Regions from separate parts of the Streptomyces sp. NPDC008121 genome, predicted to be linked through region 1. Evidence: riboswitches for the same ligand, from Rfam matches in the RefSeq annotation. Region 1 holds a riboswitch; the other holds the start of a gene.
The links. A riboswitch is a leader RNA that binds a small molecule or an ion and turns the genes downstream of it on or off. The one in region 1 is predicted to bind glycine.

Region 2: it holds a riboswitch for glycine, as region 1 does, so the genes downstream of both, gcvP (aminomethyl-transferring glycine dehydrogenase) here and gcvT (glycine cleavage system aminomethyltransferase GcvT) in region 1, are expected to answer to the same signal.

The regions. Positions count from the first base shown of each region.
Region 1 covers NZ_JBIBHT010000003.1:283,612-287,051, reverse strand. Annotated here, with positions in the region: gene gcvH (glycine cleavage system protein GcvH) at 1-57, opposite strand, end outside; gene gcvT (glycine cleavage system aminomethyltransferase GcvT) at 192-1,319, opposite strand; glycine riboswitch at 1,470-1,581, opposite strand; gene ACFZBD_RS11395 (AAA family ATPase) at 1,721-2,392, shown strand; gene ACFZBD_RS11390 (enhanced serine sensitivity protein SseB C-terminal domain-containing protein) at 2,573-3,313, shown strand; gene ACFZBD_RS11385 (enhanced serine sensitivity protein SseB C-terminal domain-containing protein) at 3,379-3,440, shown strand, end outside.
Region 2 covers NZ_JBIBHT010000002.1:1,023,600-1,027,039, reverse strand. Annotated here, with positions in the region: gene ACFZBD_RS10095 (MerR family transcriptional regulator) at 1-105, shown strand, start outside; gene ACFZBD_RS10090 (DNA polymerase IV) at 210-1,646, shown strand; gene ACFZBD_RS10085 (PRC-barrel domain-containing protein) at 1,765-2,127, opposite strand; glycine riboswitch at 2,241-2,339, shown strand; gene gcvP (aminomethyl-transferring glycine dehydrogenase) at 2,519-3,440, shown strand, end outside.

The DNA of each region.
Region 1 (3,440 bases):
GGCGTCCGACAGCCACTCGTGCTCCTTGGTGTAGCGCAGCTGCTGGGGGTTGCTCATGACCTGATTCTCCTGGATCGGGGGAGTGCTGATGAACGTGGGTCTTGCGAAATGAGACGAGAGATGAGACGGGAGGCGGCGGGGCGCCGGCCGGCGGAGGGAACGCGCGGCCGGATCCCCCGGCCGCGCCGACGTCACTTCCGGCGCTTGTAGAACGGCAGCGCCACGACCTCGTACGGCTCGTGGGTGCCGCGGATGTCCACACCTACACCCTGCGTGCCCGGCTCGGCGTGTGCCGCGTCCACGTACGCCATGGCGATCGGCTTTCCGAGGGTGGGGGAGGGGGCGCCCGAGGTGACCTCGCCGACGACCCGGCCGTCCACCACGACCGCGAAGCCGGCCCGCGGCACGCGGCGGCCCTCGGCGACCAGGCCGACCAGCTTGCGGGGCGGGCTGGCCGCGGCCCGCTCGGCGGCCGCCTCCAGGGCCTTGCGGCCCACGAAGTCGCCGTCGTTGGTCGTCTTCTCGAACTTCACGACCCGGCCCAGACCGGCGTCGAAGGGGGTCAGACCCGTGGTCAGCTCGTGACCGTACAGCGGCATGCCCGCCTCCAGGCGGAGCGTGTCGCGGCAGGAGAGCCCGCAGGGGATGAGGCCGACCGGGGCGCCCGCCTCGGTCAGCGCCCGCCAGACGCCCTCGGCGTGCTCGGGCTTCAGGAACAGCTCGAAGCCGTCCTCACCGGTGTAGCCGGTACGGGCGATCAGCGCGGGGACCCCCGCGACCGTGCCGGGCAGCCCGGCGTAGTACTTCAGACCGTCCAGATCGGCGTCGGTCAGCGACGCCAGGATGCCGGGGGACTCCGGGCCCTGGACGGCGATCAGCGCGTACGCGTCGCGGTCGTCGCGCACCTCGGCGTCGAAGCCCGCCGCCCGCGCGGTGAGCGCGTCCAGCACGATCTGGGCGTTGGAGGCGTTGGCGACGACCATGTACTCGCTCTCGCCGAGCCGGTACACGATCAGGTCGTCGAGGATGCCGCCGTCCTCCTGGCAGATCATCGTGTAGCGGGCGCGGCCCGGGCCCACGGTCGAGATGTTGCCGACCAGGGCGAAGTCCAGCAGCTCCACGGCCTGCGGACCGGTGACCGTGATCTCTCCCATGTGCGAGAGGTCGAAGAGGCCCGCCTTGGCGCGGACGGCGTTGTGCTCGTCGCGCTCGCTGCCGTAGCGCAGCGGCATGTCCCAGCCCGCGAAGTCGGTCATGGTCGCGCCCAGGGAGCGATGCAGGGCATCGAGGGCGGTCAGGCGGGGGGCGGCAGTGCTCATGGGTGTGGCTCCCGGGTCCCAGGGCGAAAAAGATCATGACGACGAGGACGATCCTCCCCATCTGTCATGGAACCTGAGAGGTTCACCGAGAGCATCCTCGGCTTGCACCTTGGGTGGGGCGCGACGAGCGCGCCCGCTTTTCAGATCTGCCTCATCCGCGCGGTACGGGGCCTGAGAGATTCAAGGGAGGGTCTTGCTCCTTCGGCGCCCGGACCGCCGCAGCGCTGCTGCGGCCCGTCCAGGACTCTCCCGCGCGGATTCGAGCGGCCGGTATGTGGTTGTGTGCGCTTGGCGCGCACATCATTGCACGCGGGTCCTCGTCGGCAAATCGCTTGTGCCTCATTACTGTCTCTTTACACTTCTTGGGGAAGGGTCTTCACGACCCGACAGGGGGAGAAGCGATGACGTTCCAGAGAACCGGCGCCTACGCGACCAGTACGGCTGTACCGGCCCCGCGCGCCCGGGCCAGGACCCGTCGGCGCGGAGCCTCCGCGCGCCTGCTGCGGGACCTGCGCGACCGGGACGGACACGGGCCCCGGGTCCTCGCCTTCGCCCCGGGGGACCTCGTCGTCGTCTCCGGACTGCCGGGCAGCGGCAAGTCGACGCTGATGCGCCGCGCCGCCGGCGGCCGCGGCATCGACTCGCAGGACGCCCGGGAGCGCTGGGAGGCCCGGATGCCCGGCTTCCTCCCGTACGCCGTCTACCGCCCCCTGGTCCGGATCGCGCACTACGCCGGGCTGCGCCGGGAGCTGCGCGCCGGCCGGAGCGTGATCGTCCACGACTGCGGCACCCAGTCCTGGGTGCGCGAATGGCTCGCCCGCGAGGCCCGCCGCCGCGGCAGCGCCCTCCATCTGATCCTGCTCGACGTCACCCCGGCCGCCGCCCGCGAGGGCCAGCGGGACCGGGGCCGCGGCGTCTCCGGATACGCCTTCGCCCGGCACCGCCGCTCGGTCGGCCGGCTGCTGCGATCCGTCGAGGCGGGCCGGCTGCCCAGGGGCTGCGCCTCGGCCACCCTGCTCGACCGGGACGCCGCCGCCGCCCTGCGCGAGATCTGCTTCCGCGAGGCCGGCTGACCACCCCCTGACCTGCCCGTCCCCGGCGGGCACGATCCGCGCACCGCCCGGCCGGGAGCCTCGGACGGCGCCCGGGACCGACGCGCTCCGTATGCTTTTGGCCACGGCGGCGTCAGGGCGGCATTAGGGTTCTGCCCCGAGGGCGCGTGAGCCGGACGCGCGAGAAGGGGACCGAGGACCGTGGACGTTACGTGGCCGGGCAATGAGCTCGAAGAGGTGCTGGCCGCCTCGCTCGGCAACCCCGCCGCCGGGGGCCGCCTCGTCGAGGTGCTCGGACGCAGCCCGGTCTGGGTCCCGCTGCCCAACGGCGGCAGCCCCGAGAGCACCGACCTCGACCTCCCCACCATGGAGATCGACGGCGTCCCCTACGTCCCCGTCTTCAGCTCCGAGCAGCAGTTCCTCGCCTGCGTCGGCGGCCACATGTCCTTCACCGTCGCGCCCGCCCGCGAGTTCGCCCGCGGTCTCCCCCCGCAGCTCGGGATCGCCGTGAACCCCGGCGGCACCGTCGGGGCCCCGCTGCCCCCGCCCGCCGTCGCCGAGCTGTGCCGGACCGGCCGCACCCCGCTGGACGGCCCCGCCACCGGCGGCCGGGTCCGGCTCTTCGAGCCCGACTGGCAGGACGACCCCGTCGACTTCCTCTCCGCCGCGGCCGCCGAGTTCGAGGCCACCGGCATCGTGCTGAGCGCCCGCCGCGCCCTGGCCAGCGTCGAGGGCACCGAACCGGCCCTGTTCGTCGGCGTGCAGCTCGCCGCCTGGGACGGCGTCGACCGCAACGCCCCGCTGGACGCCCTCGGCCGCGCGCTCGGCCGCGTCGAGGTGGCCTGGCCGGTCAATCTCATCCTCCTGGACGTTGCGCAGGACCCCGTGGCCGACTGGATGCTGGAACGGGTGCGCCCCTTCTACCAGCGCACCGCCGGCTGAGCCGGGCATCACGGCATGACACGTCAGGAAGCTGGACCGATGGACGGACGAGGGGCGGAACACAGGTGAGCGCGTCAGGCACGGCCGCGGCCGGACAGGTCGAGCACATGCTGCGCCAGGTGGCACC
Region 2 (3,440 bases), on a different contig from region 1:
GCGCTGTCGCAGCTGCACGGCGAGCGGGTGGACACGGGCGAGACCCTGATCGGGCACAACCCCGGGGACGAACTCGCCCGGCGGCGGCGCGACCGGGCCGTCTGAGCCGCGCAGCCCCCGGCGGGCAGCCGGCGGCTGAGGCTCCCTCGTTTCCGCCTCCGTACGGCGGTGTGAGCCGATTGTCAGTGGCGTAGGGCAGCATCGGAGATGTGAGAGCCGCGCCGACGATCCTGCATCTCGACATGGACGCCTTCTTCGCCGCCGCCGAGCAGGCGGCGAAGCCGAGCCTGCGCGGAAAGCCGGTCGTGGTCGGCGGTCTCGGGCCGCGCGGGGTGGTCGCCACCGCGTCGTACGAGGCCCGCGTCTTCGGGGTCCATTCGGCGATGCCGATGGCACAGGCCCGCAGACGGGCGCCGAACGCCGCGTATCTCGTGCCGCGCTTCGCCTTCTACCGGTCGATCAGCGAGCAGGTCATGGAGCTGCTGGGGCGGCTGTCGCCGCTGGTCGAGCCGCTCAGCCTGGACGAGGCCTTCGTCGACCTGGAGGCCGGGGGACAGGCCGACGACCGCGACAGCGCGCGCAGGGCCGGGGAGCGGCTGAGACGGGACATCCTGGCGACGACGGGGTTGTCGGGGTCGGTGGGGCTCGCGGGGTCCAAGATGATCGCGAAGATCGCCTCGGAGGAGGCCAAGCCGGACGGCCTCGTCCTGATCGAGCCGGGCACGGAGCGGGAGCTGCTGGGGCCGAAGTCGGTGCGGATCCTGCCCGGGGTCGGGCCGGCGACGGGCGAGCATCTGCGGCGCGCCGGGATGACCACGGTCTCCGATCTCGCGGAGGCGGGCGAGGACGAGCTTGTACGGCTCCTGGGGCGGTCGCACGGCACGTCGCTGTACAGGATGGCCCAGGGGTACGACGACAGGCCTGTGGTGGCCGAGAGGGACGCGAAGTCGGTGTCGGTGGAGGACACCTTCGACGTGGACCTGCACGACCGGATCCGGATCCGCACGGAGGTGGAGCGGCTGGCGGAGCGGTGCGTGGGGAGGCTCCGGGGGTCCGGGCACTCGGGGCGGACGATCGTGCTCAAGGTGCGGCGCTATGACTTCTCGACGCTCACGCGGTCCGAGACGCTGCGGGGGCCCACGGACGATCCCGTGGTGGTGCGGGAGGCGGCGGGGCGGCTGCTGGAGGGCGTGGACACGACGGGCGGGGTGCGGCTGCTGGGGGTCGGCGTCAGCGGGCTCGCGGACTACACCCAGGAGGACCTCTTCGCCCAGGCGGAGGCCGATGCCCAGGCGGAGGCGCGCGCGGAGGCCGAGGCGGCGGCCGGGGGCGCCTCGGCCGGCGCGGATGCCGTACGGGGCGCGGAGCACGGGGCGGGGCCAGGGGCGGCGGGTGCCTCCGCCCCGCCGGCCGAGGCGGAGACACCGGCGGAGCGGCGGTGGGCGCCCGGGCACGACGTACGGCACGCGGTGTACGGAGCCGGCTGGGTGCAGGGCAGCGGGGTCGGACGGGTCACCGTCCGGTTCGAGCAGCCGGGATCGGCGCCGGGCCGGGTGCGGACCTTCCCCGTCGACGATCCGGAGCTGGAACCCGCGGACCCGCTGCCGCTGGTGGGAGGCGGGGAGGGGACGGCCGCGGTCGCCTGAGGGGGACGGGCCGGGCAGCGCCGACTGCGGGAGGCGCCCAGGGGGCGGACGCGTACCGCCGGGGCAGCCGCGGCGCGGTCCGTCGGGTCTGGGGCAGCCGATGGGGCCGGCCGGCTCGTCAGGCCTCTTCCTGGCCCGCCAGACGGCCGAAGTCGCGGTCCGGGACCGGCGGGAGGGCGATGTTGTAGTGGCGGTACAGCTGGAGTTCCTGCTCCGGGGAGAGGTGGCGGCCCACACCGAAGTCCGGGGCGTCCTTGATCAGGGCGCGCTCGTACGGGATGTGCAGGCCGTCCTCGACCAGTTCGCTGGGCTCCAGCGGGACGAAGGCGTCCCGGCTGAAGAGACCGGTGCGGACCGCGGCCCACTCCGGTACGCCGGTCGCGTCGTCGAGGTACACCTCGTCCACGGTCCCGATCTTGTTGCCGTTACGGTCGAACGCCTTGCGGCCGATCAGGCTGCGCGGATCGATGTCGGTCTGCACGGTCCCTCCAACTGGTCGCGGCTGCTCTACAAGACTACGAAAGTGCACATCTGGGATGTCGGCCACTTGAGCGACGGCACGGGGAAGCGCGCTGGTAGGCTGGCTGTGGCTGTCGACCCCGTGCGGGAGAGTCCTCCGGAGAAAGCTTTCGGAGGCGCCGAAGGAGCAAATCCTCCCCGGAATCTCTCAGGCCCCCGTACCGCACGGACGAGGTCACTCTGGAAAGCAGGGCGGACGTCAGACGGCATTCGCTCTCACCGACGGTGAAAGCCGGCGTGCCCCTTCGGCGTGCCGGTGAAGCTCTCAGGTTGAGATGACAGAGGGGGAGGCCGTCCGGGCACCCGCGCCGTGGTGCTTCTCGCAGGTCGTGACGACCAGGAGGCCTCCGTACATGACCGCTCACCGCACCCCGCTCTCCGAGCTCGAGCAGGGCATCCCGTTCGAACAGCGGCACATCGGGCCCGACGCCGAAGCCCGCGCCAAGATGCTCGCGCAGGTCGGCTACGGCTCCCTGGACGAGCTGACGGCCGCCGCCGTGCCGGACGTGATCAAGAGCGCCGAGGCGCTCGGCCTGCCCGCCGCCCGTACCGAGGCCGAGGTCCTCGCCGAGCTGCGTGAGCTCGCCGACCGCAACCAGGTCCTCGCCCCCATGATCGGCCTCGGCTACTACGGCACCTTCACCCCGCCGGTCATCCTGCGGAACGTGATGGAGAACCCCGCCTGGTACACGGCGTACACGCCCTATCAGCCGGAGATCTCCCAGGGCCGTCTGGAGGCGCTGCTCAACTTCCAGACCATGGTCGCCGACCTGACCGGTCTGCCCACCTCCGGCGCCTCGCTGCTCGACGAGGGCACCGCGGCCGCCGAGGCCATGGCCCTCTCCCGCCGGGTCGGCAAGGTCAAGAACGGTGTCTTCCTCATCGACGCCGACGCCCTGCCGCAGACCATCGCCGTGATCGAGACGCGCGCCGAGCCGACCGGTGTCGAGGTCGTCGTCGCCGATCTGAGCGACGGCATCCCCGCCGACGTGGCCGAGCGCGGTGTCTTCGGCGTGCTGCTGCAGTACCCCGGCGCCTCCGGCGCCGTCCGGGACATCAAGCCCGTCATCGACGCGGCGCACGAGCTCGGCGCCATCGTCACCGTCGCCGCCGACCTGCTCGCGCTGACCCTCCTCACCTCCCCGGGCGAACTGGGCGCGGACATCGCCGTGGGCACCACCCAGCGCTTCGGTGTCCCCATGGGCTTCGGCGGACCGCACGCCGGCTACATGGCGGTCCAGGACAAGCACGCCCGCTCCCTCCCCGGCCGCCTCG